DNA from 2 places in the Paenibacillus sp. FSL L8-0340 genome. Region 2 is predicted to be linked to the other one. Evidence: a T-box and tRNA genes for the amino acid it is inferred to sense, from the RefSeq annotation. Region 2 holds a T-box; the other holds one or more tRNA genes.
The links. The T-box of region 2 lies ahead of tyrS (tyrosine--tRNA ligase). A T-box ahead of a tRNA ligase gene usually reads a tRNA of that ligase, here a tRNA-Tyr.

Region 1 (6,218 bases), 2.9 Mb from region 2:
GGTAAGAGATCTGCGGATTGTGGACATTCTCACTCACCAGCAGAAAAGGAATCATCTCGCCGAACAAACGTCCCTTCAGAGTGATTTCGTCAGGAATCTCTGCATCATTCTTCTCTTGCTCGAGCTGCGAATTCAGCCAGTTGCTCAGCTGCCGGGCCTCTACTTCTCCTTCTTCCTTTAACCCTGTGGCCTTGAGCGCGACAGCAAAATTCCGTGCCGCATAATTGACCAATTGCAATTCCAGAGCCGAAAGGCCATCCATCTCTACCCAAATCGCAGTTATTCTTCCCTCGTTCTCATACAATGGTACCCAGAGATGCCCTTCATGAGTGACCGGCTGATCCAACTCTTCTTTGCCTATGCCAAAAAGAGAAGCTGAATGCTGCCTCCCGAGTTGTTTGATTCCGGTTCTTTTTCCGGTGAGCTGCTCCAATTTTTGACGCAATGCCTCACTATCCATCGTCACCATACTCCACCACTTTTGCTCTTTTCGCCTATTTTATCATAATTCACAACATTATGCGGCCTGGTCCCTCCGATTACTAAGACACAATCGACAATTTGAGGAATCATTTATTTTGTTTTACTATTTCGCTATGTTTTTGCTTAGACAGCGGCAAGCTTACCGATATCTTCTTTAACTCTTTATGCATCCAAATACCGGCTAACGCTCCCTCCCCCATTGCAACTGTAGCTTGCTCTGCATGAACAGCAACATCACCAGCCACCCATAAATGCTCTACATTGGTCATTAATGAACGCTTATCAGCTTCGATATGCTTGTTCTTATGAAGCTTCACCCCAAGCTCTGCCGCAAGTTCCGAATGTACCGCATTGTTCCCAAAGGCGATGAACCCTCGCTCTGCAAGCAAAGTATCTCCGCTCTCTAGGATTACCGCTTTAATGATTCCATCATTCTCTTCATCAATTCGAGCAACTGCTTCCTCTACGTATAAGATCCCTTGCTCATCAAGACGTTGGCGGTTTTCTGCCGATACCGGCTGGCATTCATGATTGATATAAGTCAGATCACCCGTACGCTCGCGCAAAACAAAAGCCATATCTGCCCCTGCGTCTCCTGAGCCCAGCAATAGGGTCTGCCGGTCCTGAATTTCGTAGCCATCACAATCCGGGCATACATATACCGTTTTCCCTAGTGTAGCTGCGAGCCCCGGCAGCTCAGGAAAGCGGTCCATTACACCTGTTGCAAGCAGCAATGTCTTGGAACTATAGCACTGATTCTCGGAACCGTTCAGCTGAAACAAACCATTTTGCTTCTCTGCCTTAGTAATCCTATCCGCAGCAAACTCCACACCGGCAACTTCAGCCTGTCGCCTCCCCCTTGCCCTAAGCTCTTCACCGGATATTCCCTCTGGCCAGCCCAATATATTATGATAATTGCGGCAAATGTTAGATCTTCCCCCTCCCGCGTCTATCAGAAGCACATGGTGCGTAGAGTAACGTCCCAATTGAATCGCTGCCTGCAGGCCGGCAAAACCGCCTCCAACAATAATTGCATCATATATAACGGGAATCCCCTCATTTCTGCTCAGTGTTATAAACTTATAATTAAACGGAGACAGAAATTTTAAACTCGCTGTCAGCAATTTCATTTTCATGCGGTATGACGATAACACAAAAAAGCCACCACCCGAAGGTGATGACTTTCTGATTGGGATGAGCCATGAAGGACTCGAACCTTCGACACCCTGATTAAAAGTCAGGTGCTCTACCAACTGAGCTAATGGCTCATAAAACTGGTGGAGGCTGATGGATTCGAACCACCGAACACGTACGTGAGCAGATTTACAGTCTGATGCGTTTGGCCACTTCGCTAAGCCTCCATATATGGTGGCGCGGGAGGGAATCGAACCCCCGACACAAGGATTTTCAGTCCTTTGCTCTACCGACTGAGCTACCGAGCCATAAAAAAAGCCATAAAACATAAAAAATGGCGGAACCGACGGGATTCGAACCCGCGATCTCCTGCGTGACAGGCAGGCATGTTAGGCCAACTACACCACGGTTCCGCATTTGTAGAAATAATGGTGCCGGCGAGAGGACTTGAACCCCCAACCTACTGATTACAAGTCAGTTGCTCTACCAGTTGAGCTACACCGGCACGGTGTAAAAATGTTGAAACGGTGTTGAATTGTGAAAATGGTGGAGGCTGAGGGGATCGAACCCCCGACCCTCTGCTTGTAAGGCAGATGCTCTCCCAGCTGAGCTAAGCCTCCGGGTTGTATGGTAGCGGCAGAGGGGATCGAACCCCCGACCTCACGGGTATGAACCGTACGCTCTAGCCAGCTGAGCTACGCCGCCACACTAACAATATTATGAATTTGAAATGGCGGAGAGAGAGGGATTCGAACCCTCGCACCGCTTACGCAGTCTAACCCCTTAGCAGAGGGTCCCCTTATAGCCACTTGGGTATCTCTCCAAACAAGTTGGTGCCATGTAAATTCATTCAGGAACCTTAATTCCTGAAAACTGAATCCGAAACGAATCTGCGTCTTACTTGTTGGATAAGCCCTCGACCGATTAGTATTGGTCAGCTCCATGCATTGCTGCACTTCCACCTCCAACCTATCTACCTCGTCGTCTTCAAGGGGTCTTACTAATTGGGAAATCTCATCTTGAGGGGGGCTTCACGCTTAGATGCTTTCAGCGCTTATCCCGTCCGTACGTAGCTACTCAGCCATGCTCCTGGCGGAACAACTGATGCACCAGCGGTACGTCCATCCCGGTCCTCTCGTACTAAGGACAGCTCCTCTCAAATTTCCTGCGCCCACGACAGATAGGGACCGAACTGTCTCACGACGTTCTGAACCCAGCTCGCGTACCGCTTTAATGGGCGAACAGCCCAACCCTTGGGACCTACTTCAGCCCCAGGATGCGATGAGCCGACATCGAGGTGCCAAACCTCCCCGTCGATGTGGACTCTTGGGGGAGATAAGCCTGTTATCCCCAGGGTAGCTTTTATCCGTTGAGCGATGGCCCTTCCATGCGGTACCACCGGATCACTAAGTCCGACTTTCGTCCCTGCTCGACTTGTAGGTCTCGCAGTCAAGCTCCCTTATGCCTTTGCACTCTTCGAATGATTTCCAACCATTCTGAGGGAACCTTTGAACGCCTCCGTTACTCTTTAGGAGGCGACCGCCCCAGTCAAACTGCCCGCCTGACACGGTCCCCGTACCCGATTAGGGCACTAGGTTAGAACCTAGATACGATCAGGGTGGTATCCCAACGGCGCCTCCGCAGAAGCTTGCGCTCCTGCCTCTACGGCTCCCACCTATCCTGTACAGATCGTACCCAAATTCAATATCAAGCTGCAGTAAAGCTCCATGGGGTCTTTCCGTCTTGTCGCGGGTAACCTGCATCTTCACAGGTATTAAAATTTCACCGGATCTCTCGTTGAGACAGCGCCCAAGTCGTTACGCCATTCGTGCGGGTCAGAATTTACCTGACAAGGAATTTCGCTACCTTAGGACCGTTATAGTTACGGCCGCCGTTTACTGGGGCTTCGGTTCACAGCTTCGGATTGCTCCTAACCGCTCCCCTTAACCTTCCAGCACCGGGCAGGCGTCAGCCCGTATACTTCGCCTTGCGGCTTCGCACAGACCTGTGTTTTTGCTAAACAGTCGCTTGGGCCTTTTCACTGCGGCCCCCTCGGGCTATTCACCCTACCGAGGCACCCCTTCTCCCGAAGTTACGGGGTCATTTTGCCGAGTTCCTTAACGAGAGTTCTTCCGCGCGCCTTAGAATTCTCTTCTCGCCTACCTGTGTCGGTTTGCGGTACGGGCACCTTCTCCTGACTAGAGGCTTTTCTTGGCAGTGTGAGATCATGACCTTCGCTACTGTAATTTTCGCTCCCCATCACAGCCCAGCCTTAACGGTGTGCGGATTTGCCTACACACCAGCCTCACTGCTTAGACGGACATCCATCAGTCCGCGTCACTACCCTCCTGCGTCACCCCATCGCTCATAGCGGATTACGGTGGTACAGTAATTTCAAACTGTTGTCCTTCGACTACGCCTTTCGGCCTCGCCTTAGGTCCCGACTTACCCTGAGCGGACGAGCCTTCCTCAGGAAACCTTGGGCTTTCGGCGGATCAGATTCTCACTGATCTTTTCGTTACTCATACCGGCATTCTCACTTGTATGCTGTCCAGCGCTCCTTACGGTACACCTTCAACCCACATACAACGCTCCCCTACCCCAGATGCAAAGCATCTAGCCATAGCTTCGGTGGTGTGTTTAGCCCCGTTACATTTTCGGCGCAGAGTCACTCGACCAGTGAGCTATTACGCACTCTTTCAATGGTGGCTGCTTCTAAGCCAACATCCTGGTTGTCTGTGCAACTCCACATCCTTTCCCACTTAACACACACTTGGGGACCTTAGCTGATGGTCTGGGCTGTTTCCCTTTTGACAATGGATCTTAGCACTCACTGTCTGACTCCCGGCAAGAAGTTAATGGCATTCGGAGTTTGACTGAGCTTGGTAACCCTTGCGGGCCCCGCACCCAATCAGTGCTCTACCTCCACCACTCCATTCACCGAGGCTAGCCCTAAAGCTATTTCGGGGAGAACCAGCTATCTCCGAGTTCGATTGGAATTTCTCCGCTACCCCCACCTCATCCCCGCATTTTTCAACATACGTGGGTTCGGGCCTCCAGTGCGTGTTACCGCACCTTCACCCTGGACAGGGGTAGATCACACGGTTTCGGGTCTACGTCCACATACTTAAGTCGCCCTATTCAGACTCGCTTTCGCTGCGGCTCCGGCTTCTCACCTTAACCTTGCATGTTAAACGTAACTCGCCGGTTCATTCTACAAAAGGCACGCCATCACCCCTAGATCGGGCTCTGACTTTTTGTAAGCACACGGTTTCAGGTTCTATTTCACTCCCCTTCCGGGGTGCTTTTCACCTTTCCCTCACGGTACTGTTTCACTATCGGTCGCCAGGTAGTATTTAGCCTTAGCAGATGGTCCTGCTGGATTCATACGGGGTTTCACGTGCCCCGCACTACTCGGGATCCGTCTCGGAGAGAACACAGTTTAGGTTACAGGGCTTTTACCTCTATCGCGGGCCTTTCCAGACCTCTTCGCCTACCATATTCCTTTGTAACTCCATGTGAGACGTCCCACAACCCCAAGGGGCAAGCCCCTTGGTTTAGGCTGTTCCGCGTTCGCTCGCCGCTACTGACGGAATCACTATTGTTTTCTCTTCCTCAGGGTACTTAGATGTTTCAGTTCCCCTGGTCTGCCTCTATCTCTCCTATGTATTCAGAGAGAAGTAACTGCGAATTACCACAGCTGGGTTTCCCCATTCGGACACCCCCGGATCAAAGCTTGCTTACAGCTCCCCGAGGCAGTTTCGTTGTTCGCCACGTCCTTCGTCGGCTCCTGGCGCCTAGGCATCCTCCGTGTGCTCTTATTAGCTTAACCAATGCGTTTTCCGTTAGGAAAATCGCTAGCATCGCTATAATTAAAACTTGTTTACACAAGTTTCAGCTAAAAGATGTTCTAAAACGCAAATTCGTTTCGGTATCCAGTTTTCAAGGATCAAGTTTAAAGAAGTATTGAGTTTAAATCATTTTGGTGGAGCCAAGCGGGATCGAACCGCTGACCTCCTGCTTGCAAGGCAGGCGCTCTCCCAGCTGAGCTATGGCCCCATAAAGGAATTTAATGTTATATGGTGGGCCTTGGTGGACTCGAACCACCGACCTCACCCTTATCAGAGGTGCGCTCTAACCAACTGAGCTAAAAGCCCATATAACATATATAACATTTTTGAATCAACCAACGAATTGGTTGTCCGCTTGGCAGCGTCCTACTCTCCCAGGACCCTTCGGTCCAAGTACCATTGGCGCTGGAGGACTTAACGGTCGTGTTCGGGATGGGTACGTGTGGAACCCCTCCGCTATCGCCACCAAACGCATACGAAAGAGACTTGCTCTTTCAAAACTGAACACGAGTGAGTGTTTTGGAAGCTAAGCTTCCGATTTGAATGTTTCCGTTGCAGGAAACGATTCTCCATAGAAAGGAGGTGATCCAGCCGCACCTTCCGATACGGCTACCTTGTTACGACTTCACCCCAATCATCTACCCCACCTTCGGCGGCTGGCTCCCTTGCGGGTTACCCCACCGACTTCGGGTGTTGTAAACTCTCGTGGTGTGACGGGCGGTGTGTACAAGACCCGGGAACGTATTCACC
Region 2 (6,218 bases):
TGCTCGAAAGCCGCCTGGACAACCTGGTTTACCGTCTTGGTTTCGCTAACTCCCGTGCAGGCGCACGTCAGTTGGTATCCCACGGACACGTAACTGTTAACGGCAAAAAAGTCGACATCGCTTCTTACCGTGTAAGCGTGGGCGACGTTATCGGCCTTCGCGAAAGAAGCCGCGCTATGACTTCTATCAAAGAAGCTTTGGAAAACCGCTCCCACCTTCCAGCTTACCTGGAATATGCTGACGGATCTTTCGAAGGTAAATACATCCGTTTGCCAGAACGCGCTGAGCTGTCCCAAGACATCGATGAGAAACAAATCGTCGAGTTCTACAACCGTTAAGATTTCGCGAACAGCGAATGCAAAGCAAAGCCTCCGGAGAATTCCGGAGGCTTTTTTGTATGCTTGTTCTTGTGCCAGGCGAGATAATTCTATTTAACAAGTCTTTTCCATTCCTTCTTAATTAGCTTCTGTGGTAAATTCAGGATAACTACTGAATCGGAGGAACCTGAATGCATCTAATAAAAGATAATTTAGTCATTCGTGAAGCAACTGCCGACGATGCGCAAACATTGTGCAACTGGTGGAACGATGGAATGATCATGGCCCATGCCGGATATCCGGAAGGTCTCGGTACTACAGTCCAAGAGACTCTGGATATGCTTCAGACCGCTAACGGCTGCAACCATCGCCTGATTCTGGAAATTGATGATGTGGCCATTGGGGAAATGAACTTCAGAATATTAGCCGGGCACTGTGCAGAGATTGGCATTAAAATCTGCAACTTCAATCACCATAATCAAGGATTCGGGAGTGCGTTTCTTACAATGCTTATCAGCTACCTGTTTAAGCAGATGAAGATTCAAAAAGTCATACTGGACACCAACCTTAAGAACTACAGGGCGCAGCATGTTTATGAGAAGCTCGGCTTTCGCAAAGTTGCGGTTCATCATGACTCCTGGAGAAATCAGCTCGGGGAACTGCAATCCTCAGTTGACTACGAGTTAACTAAAGAGAATTATGAAATGGAAGTTTCGGCAGATTAGACTGAATTATGCCAAATAACCACTAATATAGGGTTAATTTGGCAAATTTCCGCTTACCTACCTGGATAATGTCGCCCTCCTGAGGCTGGATTTCTCCGTTCGGATCCTCCTGCTTCACTCCGTTCAGCTTCACTGAGCCCTGCTGGATCGAACGTTTAGCTTCGCCATTGGAGCCTGCAAAACCAAGCAGCGTTAACAGCGTGACCAGCTTGATTGTGCCGCTCAACAGCTCTTTAGCCGGTATGCAGATTGTCTTAATATCCTCCGGGAGCGCACGCTGCTGGAATACCGTAATGAAGTGCTGCTGCGCGGCCTCCGCGGCTGCTGTTCCATGGTACATTCGTACTAATGTATATGAAAGACGCATTTTGACATCCCGCGGATGGGCCGTCCCGTCGGCCAGACCCGCTTTCAAGGCAGCGAACTCCTGATTGCTGATATCTGTAGCCATTTCGTAGTATTTCAGCATCATCTCGTCCGGCACGGACATCGCCTTGCCATAGATTTCATTAGCCTCTTCATCAATGCCGATGTAATTCCCCAGACTCTTGCTCATCTTCTGCACACCGTCGATTCCTTCCAGCAGCGGCATCAGTATAACAGCTTGCGGTTCCAGGCTATATTCCTTCTGCAGTGTACGGCCCATCAGCACATTGAACTTCTGGTCCGTGCCTCCAATCTCTACGTCCGTCTTAAGAGCAACGGAATCCATCCCTTGCATCAGCGGGTAGAAAAATTCATGAATGCTGATGGCCTGTCCGCCCTGGAAGCGTTTGGAAAAATCGTCGCGTTCCATCATCCGGGCTACGGTTACTTTTGCCGCCAGTTTTACAACATCTGAGAAGGACATCGGGCTGAGCCATTCCGAGTTGCAGAAGATCTTTGTTTTCTCCGGATCAAGAATCTTGTAAATCTGCTTCTTGTAGGTCTCTGCATTACGCTGCACATCTTCTTCGCTAAGCTGCCTCCGCGTCTCGGATTTGCCCGTAGGATCACCGATACGTCCGGTAAAATCTCCGATAACCAGCTGCACCTGATGCCCTAGCTCCTGGAACTGGCGCAGCTTATGAATCACAATGGTGTGTCCCACGTGAATATCCGGCGCCGACGGATCAAGACCCAGTTTGATCTTTAGCGGAATACCCGCAGCGACGGATTTGATCACTTTTCGCTTCATTTCTTCCTCCGGCACTATTTCCACGGCACCGCGCGTGATCACTTCCATCTGACGCTCAACTTCCTGCTGTTGGTTGATTGAAAGCTCTTCCCATGTCATTCCCTTATTCCTCCCAGTTTTTCAGCACTAATCATTCCAATGAACGCAAAAAGAGCCTCTCATTCATCCCAAGGGACGAGTAAGAGGCTCGCGGTACCACCCTAATTAAAGATTTGCCGTGCCGGAGCACAAGCATTCTCTTTCACTTCATTGCCATAACGGGCTTGCACCCGGTCCAGGACTACTGAACAAGCGAAATGCGCTTGTAGTTCCTCCGGACAGCTCCAGACTGTAATTCAAAGGGGCCTGCTGCCGGTTCGCACCACCCACCGGCTCTCTGAAACACATGGCTTTCCTTCTACTGATGTCTTTCTACGCTTTTCGAATATCCAATTGAGTAAACTTATACCATAGGACCTTTTAAAAAGTCAACACCTCATGAATTCGACTTTCAGGCAGAAGCGCATTCAAATACGCCAAATTGTGCTATAATAGTTCCGTTAAAAGGAGGATTATCGTCGATGGTTGAGGAGAACAAAAAGAAGACCGTAAAACAGCATCCACCCCGAAGATCCTGGCTCCGCAGGTTTGGTTCAGTCGTTAAGTGGATGTTTATACTCGGCATACTCGGCATTCTGTTTGCTGGTGGTGCCTTGGCAGGCTACATAACTTCCATTGTGAAAGATGATCCTGTGCGCACCGAGGAATTGATTCAACAGCAAGTCAGCTTGAACGCCGTGACCGGGTTTGCCTATTTCCGGGATGGGCAACCGATCGGTCAGCTTCGAACCGAAGAAGACCGCAGGCTAATTGAATTCAACGATATTCCACAGCTTGTGATTGATGCAGTCCTCGCTATAGAGGACAATAACTTCTATGACCATAAAGGAGTGGATTTCAGCAGTACCCTTCGTGCCGTCAAGCAGAAGCTGCTCAATGAATCGGTCCAGACCGGGGGCAGTACGCTTACCCAGCAGCTCGCAAGACGTGTATTTCTGAATCTGGACCGTACGGAAGACCGCAAAGTGAAGGAAATCCTGCTCTCCCTGCGGCTTGAACGTTTTTTATCCAAACAGGAAATTATTACGGCATATCTTAATAAGGTTCCCTTTGGGAACGGCTCCAACGGTTATAATGTGTTCGGTATCAAAGCCGCATCAAAGGGAATCTTCGGCGTGGAGGACCTGGAGAAGCTGAATGTTGCGCAAGCTGCCTATTTGGCCGGTCTGCCCCAGCTTCCTTCCAAGTATTCCGCGTTTAACGGAGTGGGTGAATTTAACGAGACGGCGTTTAACAGAGCCATGGATCGCCAACAGCTCGTACTGCGGCGGATGCTGGAAGAGAATAAAATCACTTCCTCCCAGTATGATGAAGCGCGCCTCTTTGACATCAAAGGCTCTCTGGCACCGCATTCTAAGAAGGCCTATGCTACATTTCCTTACTTGATGCTGGAAACCGAACGCAAGGCGGCAGAGATCCTACTGTCGATCAACGAAGACAAGAAAGAAGCGAAAGATACCACGAGTCCGGCAGAAGACACAGTGCTTCTGGAGGAAGCCCGTCAGAAGCTAATGACCGGCGGATACCGTGTATACACTACGATTGACAAAAAAGTATACAGCGCTATGCACAGCGTCTCCGAGAACAGTGATAATTTCACAAAAGACAGCAAGGCGAGAGGCAAGGAACAGACAGCCGGGATGATGATTGAGAACAAGACCGGAGCCATCCTGGGGATGATCGAAGGCCGGGACTTCAACATTGAACAGATGAACTATGCTACGCAGATGGTCCGTCAGCCCGGCTCGACCATGAAGCCGATTGCTGCTTATCTGCCTGCACTTGATGCGGGTCTGATCCAGCCTGCCGGCATACTCGACGATGCTCCAATCATACTGAAGGATGGCTCCAAGGGATTCCACATCCCGAAGAATGCCAATAACCGTTATCAGGGTCTGGTTACCGCCCGCTATGCACTTAACAAGTCTTTGAACATTCCTGCGCTCAAGCTGTTTAATGAGAAGGTTGGCATCAAAGACTCCTGGGCCTTTTCCAAGAAGCTGGGGATTACAACCATCCAGGATGAAGACTACAGTGCAAAAACCGGTGTAATCGGCGGTCTGCGTTATGGTGTATCCGTCGAGGAACTGACCAATGCCTACTCCTCCATCGCGAACAATGGCGCTTTTACCGATGCCTACATGATCGAGAAGATCGTCGATTCGGAAGGGAAAGTCGTTTACCAGCATAAGGTCAATCCGGAGCAGGTCTACTCCAAACAGACGGCATACCTCATGACGGATATGCTGCGCACAGTCATTACCAACGGAACTGCCAGCACTGTCAGAAAGAATTATAAACACTTCAAGGACGTGCCGATTGTCGGAAAAACGGGTTCTACCCAGAATTACGGCGATGTTTGGTTTATGGGCTATTCACCTGATGTCACTCTCGGAATGTGGGTTGGCTATAAGGAGCAGATCAATACGCTCCAGGGAGATGCCCAGAAACGGCAGGCCCAGACGTTATGGACCAAGGTCATGAATGCTGTTATTAACAAGCGGCCTGAGCTGTTCGTAACGAAAGAGTTCAGTAAGCCTGACGGCATCGTCAAAAAGACGGTTTCGGCATATAGCGGCAAGCTGCCTACCTCTTTAACCGACAGATTTACTACAGACATATTCAATGCCAAGTATGTTCCGACGGAAAGTGATGACGGAATATCCAAAGCCAAATACATCACATACAAAGGCGTGAATTATATCCCGCTGGAAGGAACCCCTGAGGATTTCCTGAAGGAGAAGATCGTGGTGAAACGCGAGAAGCCGATTCAGGATCTGGTCAAGGAGCTGCTCGCTGCTTTCCCTGCAATGAAAGAGCACAAGGATTTGTCATATTATATGCCGGCTGATGCCAAAACCGATTTCCCGACCGAGGTTGATCCGCGTGTCGACGACGGTACGGCTCCTGCTGCTCCAGGCGAAGTAAGTGTGTCCTACAACAGCGGCAAAGCTGTAATCAGCTTTACGCCTAGCAGCTCATCAGACGTTGTAGGCTACCGGCTGTACCGTTCCATGAAAGGAGGCCCATTCAAGAAACAGCTTGTACTGTCAGCCGGTGAAGGCAACTCTTTCTCATCGGGCACACCTTCCAGTGTGAATGCCACCTTCTACGTGGCCGCCGTTGATGTAGCCGATCATGAGTCAGCTTCCGGCAGTGTAGCCGGAGGGGCTACCCCGACTCCCGAAGCGACACCTACTCCGACAGAACTGCCGGGGACAGAACCAACACCGGAAGGGGAGACTATACCGGGTGCCACCGAAGATCCCGGTATGATCATCGTTCCGCCAGTGAACGGAACGGAGACACCTCTTGACAGCGGAAGTGGAAGTAACGCTGCCGGAGGAAATGCTACCGGCAACGGTCAATAAACGCTTTAGCGGATTGCCTGAGGCAATCCATACAGAACAGCAAAAACACCGTTTCCGCGGATTCGCGGGAAACGGTGTTTTTTGTTATGCTGCCGGCATGGCTTAGTCCTCAATGGTCGACAAATCCCCTTCAGGCAGATGCAGCTCCCAGGCTTTCAGCACCCGGCGCATAATTTTGCCGGAGCGTGTCTTGGGCAGCTTATCTTTGAATTCGATCTCCCGGGGTGCTGCATGAGCGGATAAACCGGCTTTGACAAAAGCGGCGATCTCTTCCTTAAGCTCCGTGGTCGGGTAATAACCTTCCCGCAAGGAAATAAACGCCTTGATGATCTCTCCCCGCAGCACATCAGGTTTGCCGATGACCCCAGCCTCGGCTACCGCCGGATGCTCTACCAGCTTGCTTTCCACCTCAAATGGACCAATCCGTTCACCAGAGGAATTGATTACATCATCTATCCGGCCCTGGAACCAAAAATAACCATCCTCATCCATATAGGCTGAGTCACCCGAGATATACCATCCCGGAATC

Region 1: it encodes a tRNA-Tyr, which carries the amino acid that the T-box ahead of tyrS (tyrosine--tRNA ligase) is inferred to sense. The anticodon was not compared.

Annotation. Positions count from the first base shown of each region.
Region 1 is NZ_CP151967.1:134,280-140,497, reverse strand. Features, by position in the region: gene NST07_RS00715 (helix-turn-helix domain-containing protein) at 1-469, opposite strand, end outside; gene NST07_RS00710 (NAD(P)/FAD-dependent oxidoreductase) at 570-1,613, opposite strand; tRNA gene NST07_RS00705 (tRNA-Lys) at 1,679-1,751, opposite strand; tRNA gene NST07_RS00700 (tRNA-Tyr) at 1,759-1,844, opposite strand; tRNA gene NST07_RS00695 (tRNA-Phe) at 1,850-1,925, opposite strand; tRNA gene NST07_RS00690 (tRNA-Asp) at 1,953-2,030, opposite strand; tRNA gene NST07_RS00685 (tRNA-Thr) at 2,047-2,122, opposite strand; tRNA gene NST07_RS00680 (tRNA-Val) at 2,162-2,237, opposite strand; tRNA gene NST07_RS00675 (tRNA-Met) at 2,246-2,322, opposite strand; tRNA gene NST07_RS00670 (tRNA-Ser) at 2,349-2,440, opposite strand; rRNA gene NST07_RS00665 (23S ribosomal RNA) at 2,522-5,449, opposite strand; tRNA gene NST07_RS00660 (tRNA-Ala) at 5,601-5,676, opposite strand; tRNA gene NST07_RS00655 (tRNA-Ile) at 5,698-5,774, opposite strand; rRNA gene rrf (5S ribosomal RNA) at 5,822-5,938, opposite strand; rRNA gene NST07_RS00645 (16S ribosomal RNA) at 6,044-6,218, opposite strand, start outside.
Region 2 is NZ_CP151967.1:3,053,922-3,060,139, reverse strand. Features, by position in the region: gene rpsD (30S ribosomal protein S4) at 1-338, shown strand, start outside; gene NST07_RS13640 (GNAT family protein) at 509-1,042, shown strand; gene tyrS (tyrosine--tRNA ligase) at 1,065-2,318, opposite strand; T-box leader at 2,387-2,642, opposite strand; gene NST07_RS13630 (transglycosylase domain-containing protein) at 2,780-5,689, shown strand; gene acsA (acetate--CoA ligase) at 5,792-6,218, opposite strand, start outside.